2 regions of the Micromonospora sp. AB353 genome follow, and region 2 is predicted to be linked to the other one. Evidence: predicted binding sites of a transcription regulator. Region 2 holds the regulator's gene; the other holds the start of a gene.

Region 1 (7,409 bases), on a different contig from region 2:
CAGCTCGGCGACCAGGTGCGCGCGTACCACCGCCGGGTCCGGGTCGTAGAGGAACCGCCGCACCGGCCCCACCGGCGCCTCGACCACCCCGGTCCCGGTGAGCTGATAGGAGGGGACCCTTTTACTACCCGAGGCGTTAAGAAGGGGCCCTTCCTTCTCGCGCAGCACTGTGGCGCGGCGGGGGACCTCGGCCAGGTCGCCGCACCACAGCGCGGCCTCGACCAGGTCGCCGTCCGCACTCACCCACTCCGCCTCGGCGCCGGCCGGGATCAGCGCGTGGTCCAGCCCGGGTGCCACCTTCACCACGGTGCGCGGCACCCGCGCGGCCAGGCCGGTGACGAAGTCCCACGGCGGCGAGTAGGCGTTCGGGTCGAACACGCGCCGCCCGGTGCCGGCCCGCCGCCGCGCCGGATCGCAGAACACCGCGTCGACAGGGCTCACGTCGAACGCCGTGGCGTCACCGCACTCGACTGTCACCAGGTCGGCGAGCCCGGCCGCCCCGGCGTTCGCGGCGGCCATCTCGGCGGTGAGCGGGTCGGCCTCCACCGCGTACACCCGGATGCCGGCGCGGCCCGCGGCGAGCGCGTCGGCGCCCAGGCCGCACCCCAGGTCGGTCAGCGTGGTCACGCCCGCGGCGCGCAGCCGCGCGGCGCGCCGGTCCGCGACCGCGCGACGGGTGGCCTGCTCCAGCCCGGCCCGGGTGAGGAACATCCCGGCCGCGACCGGGCCGAACTTGCCGGCCGCCCGGCGGCGCAGCTCCGCCTGGGTCAGCGCCGCGGCCGCGAGCCCGCCGGGGATGCCGGCCGAGCGCAGCGCGGCCGCCGCCGCCAGCGGGTCGCCGCCGGCCACCCGCTCGGCCGCGGCGAGCGCCGCCGACCCCTCGGGGGTACGCAGCGCGGCGAGCTGGTCGAGATCCACGCGCTCATTCTCCCGGCCCGGTTCCGGCGCGACACGGAGGGCGACGCGTTGGCACTCTCCTTGACGGAGTGCTAGCCGAGGAATAACCTGCGATTAGCACTCTCACCCTGAGGGTGCCAACGCCCGAGCCTCGTGCCCGGGGGTTGAGCGCCAGGCGGACCGGCACCCGCGACGACGGCCCCGCCCGGTGGCATGTGGCAGATTGACGCTGGTCGGCGTGCCGGCCGGCAACGACACCAAGTACCCGGGAGGGTATGCCCGTGACTACCGCGACCAAGGTTGCGATCAAGCCGCTCGAGGACCGCATCGTGGTCCAGGCGAACGAGGCCGAGACCACCACCGCCTCGGGCATCGTGATCCCCGACACCGCCAAGGAGAAGCCGCAGGAGGGCACCGTCCTCGCTGTCGGCCCGGGCCGGATCGACGACAAGGGCAACCGCGTGCCGATCGACGTGAAGGTCGGCGACACCGTCCTCTACTCGAAGTACGGCGGCACCGAGGTCAAGTACGCCGGCGAGGAGTACCTGGTGCTCTCCGCCCGCGACGTCCTCGCGGTCATCGAGAAGTAAGCAACCGATCAGTGTCGTTGCCCCGGTCCGGCTCGCCGGGCCGGGGCAACGTCGCTTCGAAGGGATACTGATGGCGAAGATCCTCAGCTTCTCGGACGACGCCCGGCACCTGCTGGAGCACGGTGTCAACGCCCTCGCGGACGCGGTGAAGGTCACCCTCGGCCCGCGCGGGCGCAACGTCGTCCTGGACAAGAAGTTCGGTGCGCCCACGATCACCAACGACGGCGTGACCATCGCCAAGGAGATCGAGCTCACCAACCCGTACGAGAACCTCGGCGCGCAGCTGGTCAAGGAGGTGGCGACCAAGACCAACGACGTCGCCGGCGACGGGACCACCACCGCCACCGTGCTGGCCCAGGCGATGGTCCGTGAGGGCCTGCGCAACGTGGCCGCCGGCACCAACCCGACCGGCCTGAAGCGGGGCATCGACGCGGCGGCCGCCAAGGTCTCCGAGGCGCTGCTCGGCAAGGCCGTCGAGGTCTCCAGCAAGGAGTCGATCGCGCACGTCGCGACCGTCTCCGCGCAGGACGCCGCGATCGGCGAGCTGATCGCCGAGGCGATGGAGAAGGTCGGCCGCGACGGCGTCATCACCGTCGAGGAGGGCTCCGCGCTCACCACCGAGCTGGAGGTGACCGAGGGTCTCCAGTTCGACAAGGGCTTCATCTCCCCGAACTTCGTCACCGACCTGGAGGCGCAGGAGGCGGTCCTGGAGGACCCGTACATCCTGATCACCACCCAGAAGATCTCGGCGATCGAGGAGCTGCTGCCGCTGCTGGAGAAGGTCCTCCAGAACAACAAGCCGCTGCTCATCGTCGCCGAGGACGTCGAGGGCCAGGCCCTGTCGACGCTCGTGGTGAACGCGCTGCGCAAGACCGTCAAGGTCTGCGCGGTCAAGGCCCCCGGCTTCGGCGACCGCCGCAAGGCGATGCTGCAGGACATGGCGATCCTCACCGGTGCCGAGCTGGTCGCCCCGGAGCTGGGCTACAAGCTCGACCAGGTCGGCCTGGAGGTGCTGGGCACCGCCCGCCGCGTCGTGGTCGACAAGGAGAACACCACTGTCGTCGACGGTGGCGGGCAGGCCGCCGAGGTCGCCGACCGGGTCGCGCAGATCCGTAAGGAGATCGAGGCCTCCGACTCCGAGTGGGACCGGGAGAAGCTGGCCGAGCGGCTGGCGAAGCTCTCCGGCGGCATCGCCGTGATCAAGGTCGGCGCGGCCACCGAGGTCGAGATGAAGGAGCGCAAGCACCGCATCGAGGACGCCATCGCCGCGACCAAGGCCGCGGTCGAGGAGGGTACGGTCCCGGGTGGCGGCGCCGCCCTGGCCCAGATCCTGCCGGTGCTCGACGACGACCTGGGCTTCACCGGTGAGGAGAAGGTCGGCGTCTCGATCGTGCGCAAGTCGCTCGTCGAGCCGCTGCGCTGGATCGCCCAGAACGCCGGCCACGACGGCTACGTGGTGGTGCAGAAGGTCGTCGGCCAGGACTGGGGCCACGGCCTCGACGCCGCCACCGGCGAGTACGTCGACCTGGCCAAGTCCGGCATCATCGACCCGGTGAAGGTGACCCGCAACGCGGTCAGCAACGCCGCCTCGATCGCCGGCCTGCTGCTCACCACCGAGAGCCTCGTGGTGGAGAAGCCGGCCGAGCCGGAGCCGGCCGCCGGTGGACACGGCCACTCGCACGGCCACGGCCACCAGCACGGCCCGGGTTTCTGACCGAGCAGTACGGCCCGACGTCAGGGCACACCGCCGACCCGGTGGTGTGCCCTGACGCATATGTCCTTACGGAACGCTGACGGAATTGGCAGCCGGACCGGCGGGTCGATCAGACTGGGTGCCGTGAGCACCCTCTCCCGCCGCCGCGCGGCGCTGGCCGGTGTCGTCGCCGCAGTGGTGGCACTCGGCACCGCCGAACCCGTGGCGGTCCTGACCGGTCCCCGGTCCGCGCCGCTCGTCGCCGTCGGCGGACTCGTCGTCGACCTGGTGCCCGAGCCGCTCAAGCAGTTCGCCATCGACGTCTTCGGCACGTACGACAAGATCGCCCTGCTGGCCGGGACGGCGCTGCTGCTGGCCGCCTTCGGGGCGCTGCTCGGTCTGGCGGCGGCCCGGCGGCTGGTGATCGGCCTGGCCGGCGTCGCCGCGTTCACGGTGCTCGGCGTCGCCGCCGCGCTGACCCGGGCCGGAGCGGACGCGTTCGACGCGCTGCCCTCGCTGGTCGGCGGCGGACTGGGCGCGCTGACGCTCTGGGCGTTCGTGGCCGGCCCGCTGGGGCCCGGCCGGGACGTGGCCACGCAGCCGGCACCGCCCCCGGCGGTCGCCGCGCTCGCGGGGGAGGAGAAGACCCCGGGTGGCTGGGAGCCGGTCCGGCACGACGACGCGGAGTCGCGGCGGCGGTTCCTGCGCGGTGCCGGGCTGCTCACCGGCGCTGCTGCGGTGGCCGGGCTGGGCGGGCACTGGCTGGCCGGCCGGCGCGGCGTGTCGGCGGCCCGGGAGGCGGTGACGTTGCCCGCCCCGGTGGCGCCCGCCCCGCAGGTACCGGCCGGAGCGGACCTGTCACTGCCCCGGCTCGCGCCGTACGTCACGCCGAACCGGGAGTTCTACCGGATCGACACCGCGCTGGTGGTGCCGCAGGTGGACCCGGCCACCTGGCGGCTGCGGATCCACGGGCGGGTGCGCAACCCGATCGAGCTGAGCTTCGACGACCTGCTGGCCCGCCCGATGGTCGAGCGGTACGTGACGCTCGCCTGCGTCTCCAACGAGGTGGGCGGCGACCTGATCGGCAACGCGCGCTGGCTCGGCGTACCGATCAAGGAGCTGCTCGACGAGGCCGACCCGGCCGACGGCGCGGACCAGGTGGTGGGCCGCGCGGTCGACGGCTGGACCTGCGGCACACCCACCTCGGTGCTGCGCGACGGCCGGGACGCGCTGCTCGCGGTCGGCATGAACGGCGAGCCGCTGCCGATCCAGCACGGCTTCCCGGTGCGGATGGTGGTGCCCGGCCTGTACGGGTACGTGTCGGCCTGCAAGTGGCTCACCGAGCTGGAGCTGACCAGCTTCGCCGACTTCGACGCGTACTGGGTGCCGCGCGGCTGGTCCGCGCAGGGCCCGATCAAGACGCAGTCCCGGATCGACACGCCCCGGCCCCGCAGCCGCCCGGCCGCCGGACCGGTGACGGTGGCCGGTGTGGCGTGGGCGCAGCACCGCGGCATCAGCCGCGTGGAGGTCCGCGTGGACGGCGGCCCCTGGCAGGAGGCGACACTGGCGTCTGCCGTGTCGGCGGACACCTGGGTGCAGTGGTCGTGGCGGTGGGACGCGACGCCGGGCGAGCACACGCTCCAGGTACGGGCGACGGACACGACTGGTGAGACCCAGACGGAACAGCCCGCCCCGGTCGCCCCCGACGGCGCAACCGGATGGCACACAGTGAGAGTCACGGTCACCTGACCCGGCCGCCCCACCTCCGAAAGATCAACACCAGTTCCCCGAAGTGGTGGCATCAAAGGCTCAGTGATATGACCACCTCGCCGAGCTGGTGTTGATCACGCGAGGGCCGGGACGGGACGACACGACGCCGCGCCCCGGGGTTGCGGGGCGCGGCGTCGGAGGTCGTGGAACCGGTCAGGCGACCTTGCGCTGGTCCGGCACGGCGGTGTTGTGCGGGCGGCCGAGGCGTGCCTCCAGCCGGGCGATGTCCACCTTGGTCTGCCGGCGGTCGGCCAGGTCCTCCCAGCCGAGGGCGAGCAGCCGCAGCCGCTCGGACTCGCTGAACCCGCCCCAGACGCCGTACGGCTCGCGCACGGAGAGCGCGTGGGCGGCGCACTCGGCGCGTACCGGGCAGGCGCGGCAGACCGACTTGGCGCCGGTCTCGCGGCGCAGCCGGGAGGAGCCGCGCTCGCCGTCCGGGTGGAAGAACTGCGCGCTGTCGCGGCCACGGCAGGCTCCGAGCCGCTGCCAGTCCCAGAGCTCGTCGATCGGTCCAGGCAGCCTACGTACGTTCGACATCAGCACCCCTCCTCCCGCGCGGCACCGCGGAGAATGTTCGTTGCCAGCTACCGGGCGGCGGTCCGCGCGGGATGCCGGTTCCGGATGAACCCCTCGGTACCCGAGCGGTCCGCGCCTCACACATCTGTGATCGAAAACGTCGGACACTCGGCGGCATATGCCCCATCTGTCGGAAAAGTTCGGATGATTGCCCGGAACCCCCTCCCGACCCCACCTCCGCATGGTCTGCTCTGAGTCGGAGAGGAGACCACTGTGCGTAGTGTTCTTGTGTGCGTTCGGACACCATTGGCGGCCCAGCATCTGACCTCCGCGGCGGCGCGGCTCGGGCTGTCCGGCGTCGTCCGGACGGCCGTCTCCGATCCGGAGGTGATGTTGCGGCTCGCGGAGCGTCCGGTGGACGTGGTGCTCGCCGACACCGCGCTGACCCGTCCGGACAGCGCCGGCTTCGTCCGGCGGGTGCTGGCCCGCGCACCGCAGGCGGCGGTGCTGCTGCTCGGCGCCGAGGAGTCGGAGTCGGCGGCGGCCACCATCAGCGCCGGAGCGCGGGGCCTGATCCAGAACGCGGACCACGACCTGACCAGCGCTGTGGCCAAGGCGCTGCTGCTGCTGTCCGCCCCCGGGCGGAGCAACAGGAACCGGGTGGCGGACACCGCCCGGGACGCGGCGGCGGTGGGCGGGCCGACCCGGCCGGCGGTGCCGGGGCGTACCCCGGGTGGGCCCGGCTGGCCGGCGACGGCCCCGGTGGACGCCGCGGGCCTGCCCACAGTGGTGCCCGTGCAGCGGGGTGAGGACCCGGACGACCCCGCGGCCGACGGCGCGGAGGCGCCCCGGGCGGGTGCGGTCCAGCGACCGGCGCGGACGCCGCGCAGCGCGATCGGGCTGACCGAGCGCGAGCTTCAGGTGCTGCTCGGCATGGCCGAGGGCAAGAGCAACGCGGAGATCGGGCGGGAGCTGTTCGTCTCCGAGGACACGGTCAAGACGCACGCCCGGCGGCTGTTCCGCAAGCTCGGCGCGCGCGACCGGGCGCACGCCGTCGCGGCCGGGTTCCGGGCGGGTCTGGTCGCCTGACCCGCCCGGCTGTCACTCCTGCGCGGAGTCGTCGGTGCCCTCGGTGAGCGTGTCGTGCACGCCGTCGGCGTACCCGCGGGCGTAGTCCCAGCTCACGTAGTGGTCCGGGTCCGGGTCGTAGGCCGGCTCGTGCACCCGGGGACGCCCCGAGTTGAGCAGGTGGCGCAGGTTGCCGCGCAGCAGGTCCCAGTCGAAGTAGTGCGGCTCGCGGCAGTCCTCGCACTCGATCACCAGGCCGCGCACGCCGATCGGCTGGAGCAACGCCTGGTAGATCTCCAGATCGGCGAGATCCTCCAGGACGTCCTGGCGCTCGACCTCGGTCAACGGGTCGAGCGCGTCGTCGTCGCCGGGATCGTGCAGGCCGGCAGCCGGATCGGCCGGGTCGCCGTTGAACGGGTCGATGGGCTCGTCGTGCACCCCCTCACCGTAGACCCCGAGCCGCCGGAAAGCCCGCCCCAGCCCGTGCTGTGGCCCTGCCTACCCTCGGGCCCGCCGCTGCCCGGGCGCGGACGGGTAGGTGGGTACGATGAGGCGACGCGCCGTCACCCGGCGCCTGCCGGTGCCCCCGCGCGCCGCCTCGCTGCAGCCCGTTCGACCAGCTCAGGGGAGCAATCGTGGAGAATTCGCCCAGCACCGAGATCCCGGCCGGCGCCGACGGCGGGGAGCTGGGTGGCCATCTGCCCGAGCTGCCTGCGGGTTCGGCCCGCGTGGTACCGCTCGGGCTGACCTTCGACGACGTCCTGCTCCAGCCGGGCGAGTCGGACGTCGTCCCCAGCCGCGTCAACACCCGCACCCGCCTCACCCGCAACATCGAGCTGACCGTGCCGTTGCTGTCCAGCGCGATGGACACCGTC
Region 2 (7,409 bases):
TACCAGTGGGTCAGGCGGGTGGCCAGGACTGTCAGGGCTGCCACGCCTGCCGTGGACGTACGCAGGACCGACGGGCCCAGGCGGACCGTACGCGCGCCCGCCTCGGCGAACGCGGCCAGCTCGTGGTCGGCGATGCCGCCCTCCGGGCCGACCACCAGCACGATCTCGCCCGCGGCCGGCAGGTCGACTGTGGTCAGCCGGTCCTGCGCGCCCTCGTGCAGCACGTACGCGCCGGCCGCGCCGGCGATCCGGCGGGCCACCGAGGCGGTGGACTCGTCCGGCGCGCCGGCCACCACCGGCAGCCACGGGCGGCGGGCCTGCTTGGCCGCCTCCCGGGCGGTCGCGACCCACTTCTGCCGGGCCCGTTCGCCCCGCTCACCGCGCCACTGCGCCACCGAGCGGGACGCCGCCCAGGGCACGATCTCGTCCACCCCGACCTCGGTCATCGCCTGCACGGCGAGTTCACCCCGGTCGCCCTTGGCGATGCCCTGCACCACGACGAGCCGGGGTACCGGCGCGTCCGCGTACCCCCGGCTCGTGACCCGCAAATCGAGCGTGCCGCGGCCGACGGCGGTGACCACCGCGGCGGCGGTGCCGCCCCGGCCGTCGGCGAGCACCAGTTCCTCGCCGACGCGCAGCCGCTGCACGGTGGCCGCGTGGTGGCCCTCCGGGCCGTCCAGCGTCAGCGTGTCACCGGTGGGCAGCGCCTCGACCAGGAACAGCGGCGCGGACACCTCAGGCGTGCCCGTTGAAGGCGTCGCGCATCCGGGAGAAGAAGCCGCCCTGCTTGGTCAGCTCGGCGACCTCCTCGCCGCGGGTCTTGGCGAAGTCGCGCAGCATCCGCTCCTGGTCGGCGTCGAGCTTGGTCGGGGTACGCACGTCCAGGTGCACGTAGAGGTCACCCCGGCCGGTGCCGCGCAGGTGCGGTACGCCCCGGGCGCGCAGCCGCAGCGTGCTGCCGGGCTGGGTGCCGGGCTTGACGTCGACCGTCTCCTCGCTGTCCAGCGTCTTGATGGTCAGCCGGGTGCCGAGCGCGGCGGCGGTCATCGGCACCGTCACCCGGCAGTGCAGGTCGTCGCCCTTGCGGGAGTAGACGTCGTGCGGCCGCTCGTGGATCTCGACGTAGAGGTCACCGGCGGTGCCGCCACCGGGGCCGACCTCGCCCTGCTGGGCCAGGCGGATCCGCATGCCGTCCTCGACCCCGGCCGGGATCTTGACGGTCAGCGAGCGGCGGGTGCGTACCCGGCCGTCACCGGCGCAGGTCGGGCAGGGGTGCGGGATGGTGGTGCCGTAGCCCTGGCAGACGGTGCACGGCCGGGCGGAGACCACCTGACCGAGGAAGGTCCGCTGCACCGACTGCACCTCGCCCCGGCCGCCGCACGCCTCGCAGGTGGCCAGGTGGGTGCCGGCGGCGGTGCCGGCGCCGGAGCAGGTGGTGCAGAGCACGGCGGTGTCGACGGTGATCGGCGCCTCGACGCCGAACGCGGTCTCGTTGAGGTCGAGTTCCAGGCGCAGGATCGCGTCCGCGCCGGGGCGGGTACGCGGCCGCGGCCCACGGCTGCCGCCCGCGGCACCGCCGAAGAACGCGTCCATGATGTCCTGGAAGCCGACGAACGGGCCGGCGCCGCCGGGACCGCCCGGGCCGCCCATGCCACCGCCGCCCGGGGCGAGCGGGTCGCCGCCCAGGTCGACGATCTGCCGCTTCCGGTCGTCCGAGAGGACCTCGTACGCGGCGTTGATGTCCTTGAACTTCTCCTGGGCCTCCGGGTCCGGATTGACGTCCGGGTGGAACTGCCGCGCCAGCTTGCGGTAGGCGCGCTTGATCTCGTCGTCGGAGGCGTCCCGGCTCACGCCGAGAATGCCGTAGTAGTCCCTGGCCACTGCGTTAGGTGTCCTCATGTTCGTCTCGCGTCGCTCCGGTCGTCGGCCGGAACCGGCCGTCGGCCCAGACTGGTCAGTTCTGGGCCAGCAGTTCGCCCACGTAGCGTGCCACGGCCCTCACCATGGCGATATTGCCGGGGTAGTCCATCCGGGTCGGCCCGAGCACGCCGAGTCCACCGACGATCGTGCTGCCCGGTCCGTACCCGGTGCTGACCACCGAGGCGGCCCGCAGGTTGTCGAATTCGTTCTCGTCGCCGATGAGCACCCGGGTGGTGCTCGGCTCGGTCTCGCCGATCAGCTTGAGCAGCACGACCTCTTCTTCGAGCGCCTCCAGGATGGGGCGCAGCGAACCCTGGAAGTCGAGCAGGCCGCCCCGGGTGAGGTTGGCCTGGCCGGCCAGCGCGAGGCGTTCCTCGTGCCGCTCGACCAGCGTCTCCAGCAGCACGGTGGACAGCGTGGTCATGGCCGGGCGCAGGTGCGGCGCGGACTCGTCGACGAGCGCCTGCACCAGCGGCGGCGTCTCGGCGAGCTGGCTGCCGACCAGCTTCTCGTTCACCAGCCGGCGCAGGTCGGTCACGTCGTCGGCGGGCACCGGGGCGGGCAGCTCGACCAGTCGCTGCTCGACCCGGCCGGTGTCGGCGATCATGACGACCATCAGCCGGGTGGTGGAGATCGGCACCAGTTCCAGGTGGCGCACCTTGGACCGGGCCAGGCTCGGGTACTGCACCACCGCCACCTGACGGGTGAGCTGGGCGAGCAGCCGGACCGTACGGTGCACCACGTCGTCGAGGTCGACGGCGCCCACCAGGAAGCGCTCGATCGCCCGGCGCTCGGCCGGGCTGAGCGGCTTGACCCGGGACAGCCGGTCGACGAAGAGGCGGTAGCCGCGGTCGGTGGGCACCCGGCCGGCGCTGGTGTGCGGCTGCCGGATGTAGCCCTCCTCCTCCAGCACCGCCATGTCGTTACGCACGGTGGCGGGCGAGACGCCGAGCTGGTGCCGCTCGACCAGGGCCTTGCTGCCGACCGGTTCCTGCGTGGCGACGTAGTCCTCGACGATCGCGCGCAGCACGGCGAGTTTGCGGTCGTCGAGACCCATTCCCCACCTCCTGACGCACCTCGGCCGGGCCGGCACGCGGCATCCGCCGGGCGGCTGGCACTCGACTGTAGCGAGTGCCAGTCTACGTCGGCACCCCCGCCGACGCGATGATCACCCGACGGACCTGCGGTGCGGCCCACCACACAGCGCCGCCCACCAGGGCCGAACAGCCGGTCATCGTCGGTCTGTGTCGCTCTGGTGCGAGTTGACCGGTGCCCCTACCGTGGCGACCATGACTGAACCTCCTCGCCCTCCAGGGGCAGGGGACTCCGGCCCCCAGCCCGACCCGTCGGCGCCCTTCGGCTCGTCGCCGGGCAGCGAACCGCCCACCGCTCCACTGTCCGGGGCGCCGGGCGCCGGCGGCTATCCCCCGCCCGGTGACTATCCGCCTCCGGGCGGCTACCCGCCCCCGGGCGGCGGCTATCCCCCGCCGGGTGGTTACCCCCCGCCGGGCGGCACGCCCGGCTACCCCGCCGGTGGCGGGTACGGCCCGGCCGGTTACGCCAACAACGACGAGAAGACGTGGGCCCTGGTGGCGCACTTCGGCGGCGCCGCCGGCGTCATCGTCGGTGGCGGTCTGCTCGGCTGGGTCGCCCCGCTGATCGCGATGATGACCCGCGGTCAGCAGTCCCCGACGGTCCGCGCCCACGCGGTCGCGGCGCTGAACTTCCAGATCACCTGGACCGTCGCCAGCGTGCTCGCCTGGGTGATCACGGTCATCACCTGCGGGATCCTGTTCTTCGTCCCGATGCTGGTCTGGCTGGTGCCGCTGATCTTCGGGATCATCGGCGGGGTCAAGGCCAACGAGGGTGTGCTCTACCGCTACCCGATGACCTACAACTTCATCAAGTGACACCGCCGGCCGGCCGAGGGGGCGGCCGGCCGGTGCCGGTCACGGCAGCAGGTCGCGTACCACCGCGTCGGCCAGCAGCCGTCCGCGCAGCGTCAGCACCACGAGCCCCCGCGCGTACGCCCCGGCGTCGAGCAGCCCGGCGTCCCGGGCCCGCTCGGCGCCCGCCCGGCCGGGCTCGTCCAGCACGTCCAGCGGCAGCCCGGAGGCGAGCCGCACCCGCAGCATCACGTCCTCCATGTGCTGCTCCTCGGGGCTGAGCCGCTCCCGGGCCAGCGCCGGCGAGGCGCCCTCGGCCAGCCGCGCCGCGTACGCGCTCGGGTGCTTGACGTTCCACCAGCGCACGCCGCCGACGTGGCTGTGGGCCCCCGGGCCCAGGCCCCACCAGTCGGCGCCGGTCCAGTAGAGCAGGTTGTGCCGGCACGCCGCCGCCGCCGCCGAGCGGGCCCAGTTCGACACCTCGTACCAGGAGAAGCCGGCCGCGCCGAGCGCGGCCTCCGCGGCCAGGTAGCGGTCCGCCGCCACGTCGTCGGAGGGGTACGGCAGCTCGCCGCGCCGCATCCGCGCGGCCAGCCGGGTGCCGTCCTCCACGATCAGGGCGTACGCGCTGACGTGATCCACGCCCGCGTCGACCACCTGGGCCAGCGAGGCGGCGAAGTCGTCGGCCGTCTCGCCCGGCGTGCCGTAGATCAGGTCCAGGTTCACGTGCTCGAACCCGGCGTCGCGCGCCTCCAGCGCGGCGGCGGTGGCCCGGCCCGCGCTGTGCCGCCGGTCCAGCACCGCGAGCACCCCCGGCGCGGCGGACTGCATGCCGAGCGAGATCCGGGTGTAGCCGGCCGCCCGCAGCGTCTTGAGCGACTCGGGGCTCACCGACTCGGGGTTGGCCTCGGTGGTCACCTCGGCGTCGGTGGCCAGCCCCCAGACGCGGTCGATGCCGTCGAGGATCCGGGCCAGGTCGTCGGCGGGCAGCAGGGTGGGCGTGCCGCCGCCGACGAAGACCGTGTCGACCCGGGGCGGCGGCGAGTCGCCCAGCACCCGGGCGGCCAGCGCCAGCTCGGCGAGCACCGAGTCGGCGTACGTCTCCCGGCTCGCCCCGCCGCCCAGCTCGGCGGCGGTGTACGTGTTGAAGTCGCAGTAACCGCACCGGCTGGCGCAGAACGGCACGTGGACGTACACGCCGAAGCCGCGCGCGCCGACGGCGCGACGGGCGGTGGCGGGCAGCGATCCGTCGCGCGGGACGGGTTCGCCTTCTGGAAGGACGCCGGGCATGGCCACTAGTGTGCCCGGCATGACCTCTCCGGACGCTCTCGTGCGAGTCGCCACGGCCCGTGGGGTGACCACCCTCACCCTGGACAGCCCGCACAACCGCAACGCGCTCTCCACGCCCCTGATGACCCAGCTGCTGGCCGGGCTGGCCGACGCGGTCGCCGACGACGCGGTACGCGCGATCGTGCTCGACCACACCGGCCCGGTCTTCTGCTCCGGCGCCGACCTGAAGGAGACCGCCGCCGCGTACGCCAGTGGCACGGTGCCCGCCGGGATGCTCGGCGACGTGCTGGTGGCGGTGCGGGAGTGCCCGAAGCCGGTGGTGGCGAAGGTCGCCGGGCCGGCCCGGGCCGGTGGGCTGGGCCTGATCGCCGCCGCCGACCTGGCGGTCTGCGCGCAGGAGGCGACGTTCGCGTTCACCGAGGTGCGGATCGGCGTGATCCCGGCGGTGATCTCGGCGACCGTGCTGCCCCGGCTCGGCCAGCGGGCCGCCGCCGAGCTGTACCTGACCGGCGACACGTTCGACGGCCGCCGCGCCGCCGAGATCGGCCTGGTCACCGCCGCGGTGCCGGCCGACGAGCTGGACGCCGCCGTCGGGCGCTACTGCGAGTCGCTGGTGAAGGGCGCGCCGGGGGCGCTGGCCGGGGCGAAGGAGCTGCTGCGCCGGCCCGCCGGGACCGACCTGCGGGCCGAGATCGCCGAGTTGGCCGCGCTGTCGACCGGGTACTTCCTCTCCGACGAGGGACGCGAGGGCGTCATGGCGTTCCGGGAGAAGCGTCCCGCCGCCTGGGTGCCCGCCGGAGACTGAGGCGCGGCGGGCCCCGCGGGAGCCATTGCGGCCGAGGTGGGGCCCGCCGGTCGGCCGAGACACGCCGGTGCGGGTGGGACGTACGCTTGTCGGACTGTCGGGACTGGGGGTGCGGGTGCGGACGCGAGCGGCGATCGTGGCATCTGGGGTGGCGGTGTGCGTGCTGGCACTACTCGCGGTCTATGTCGTGACCAAGCAGTTCGGCGAGCACCTGCGGCTCCCCCTGTCCAGCCGGACCTGCACCGTGAAGGCCGACGGCGAGGTGGTGCTCGGCGCCGACCAGATGGCGAACGCGGCCACCATCGCGGCCATCGGGATGCAGCGCCGGATGCCCGAGCGGGCGGTGGTGGTGGCGCTGGCGACCGCGTACCAGGAGTCGCACCTGCGCAACATCGCCCACGGCGACCGCGACTCGCTCGGCCTGTTCCAGCAGCGCCCGAGCCAGGGCTGGGGCACCCCGGAGCAGGTCCAGGACCCGCGGTACGCGGCGAACAAGTTCTACGCCGCGCTGAAGAAGGTCAAGGGCTGGGAGCGGATGCGGGTCACCGACGCCGCCCAGCGGGTGCAGCGGTCCGCGTTCCCCGAGGCGTACGAGAAGTGGGCGGACGAGTCGGAGGTCCTCACCCGCGCGTTGCTCGGCCACGCGACCGGCGCGGTGGCCTGCACCGTCTCGTCGCCGCCGACGATGCGCGGCCCGGCCGCCGCCAGCGCCGTGCTGGAGAGCCTGTCCCTGGACTGGGGGCTGCCCCGGCTGGCCACCGCGACCGACCTGACCGCGCTCACCGTGCCGGCCGGCGGCGACCGCAACGGCTGGCGGTACGCGCACTGGCTGGTCTCGCACGCCGACGACCACGGCGTGAAGAAGGTCCGCTTCGGCAACCTGGAGTGGACCGCCGAGCAGGGCTCCTGGGCCCGGGTGAAGGGCGACCCGGCCACCGAGGTGCGGGCCGAGGTGTTCGCCGCGGCCTGACCGGCCGCCCTCCGTCAGCCCTTCACGGCTCCCGCGACCAGGCCGGAGACCATCCGGCGCTGCACCAGCAGGAAGAAGACGATCACCGGCAGGGTGAACAGCGTGGACGCCGCCATCACCGAGCCCCAGGCGGTGTCGTCGCGGCCGAAGAAGAACGTCATCGCCACCGGCAGCGTGTACTTCTGCTGGTCGTTGATGAAGGTCAGCGCGAAGATCAGCTCGTTCCACGCGGTGATGAACGAGAAGATGCTGGTGGCGACCAGGCCGGGTGCGACGAGCGGGAACAGCACCTTGCGGAACGTCTGGGCCCGGCTGGCGCCGTCGATGGCGGCGGCCTCCTCCAGTTCCTTCGGCACCGCCGCGACGAAGCCACGCAGCATCCAGACCGCGAACGGCAGCGAGAAGCCGAGGTACGTGAGGATCAGGCTGGGCAGCGTGTTGTAGAGGCCGAGCCGCTGGATCATCAGGAACAGCGGGATGACCAGCGCCTCCAGCGGGATCATCTGCACCACCAGCAGCATGATCAGGAACGTGGTGC

What was found. Region 2 encodes HrcA, which represses chaperone genes, less so after heat shock. Its sites were predicted from a motif close to GGTTNGCACNCTCNNNNNGAGNGTGCNAACC; they were not measured.
Region 1: a site for HrcA is predicted at 1,010-1,040, ahead of groES (co-chaperone GroES). Genes of this name have one in related genera too.

Annotation. Positions count from the first base shown of each region.
Region 1 is NZ_JBMVFV010000027.1:17,815-25,223, forward strand. Features, by position in the region: gene ACPCK6_RS14055 (class I SAM-dependent methyltransferase) at 1-918, opposite strand, end outside; gene groES (co-chaperone GroES) at 1,179-1,487, shown strand; gene groL (chaperonin GroEL) at 1,558-3,201, shown strand; gene ACPCK6_RS14070 (sulfite oxidase) at 3,262-4,929, shown strand; gene ACPCK6_RS14075 (WhiB family transcriptional regulator) at 5,104-5,487, opposite strand; gene ACPCK6_RS14080 (LuxR C-terminal-related transcriptional regulator) at 5,740-6,555, shown strand; gene ACPCK6_RS14085 (DUF5319 domain-containing protein) at 6,568-6,972, opposite strand; gene guaB (IMP dehydrogenase) at 7,170-7,409, shown strand, end outside.
Region 2 is NZ_JBMVFV010000046.1:36,648-44,056, reverse strand. Features, by position in the region: gene ACPCK6_RS19280 (16S rRNA (uracil(1498)-N(3))-methyltransferase) at 1-734, opposite strand, end outside; gene dnaJ (molecular chaperone DnaJ) at 736-1,881, opposite strand; gene hrcA (heat-inducible transcriptional repressor HrcA) at 1,955-2,977, opposite strand; gene ACPCK6_RS19265 (DUF4870 domain-containing protein) at 3,210-3,830, shown strand; gene hemW (radical SAM family heme chaperone HemW) at 3,870-5,096, opposite strand; gene ACPCK6_RS19255 (enoyl-CoA hydratase-related protein) at 5,116-5,901, shown strand; gene ACPCK6_RS19250 (hypothetical protein) at 6,011-6,871, shown strand; gene ACPCK6_RS19245 (carbohydrate ABC transporter permease) at 6,886-7,409, opposite strand, start outside.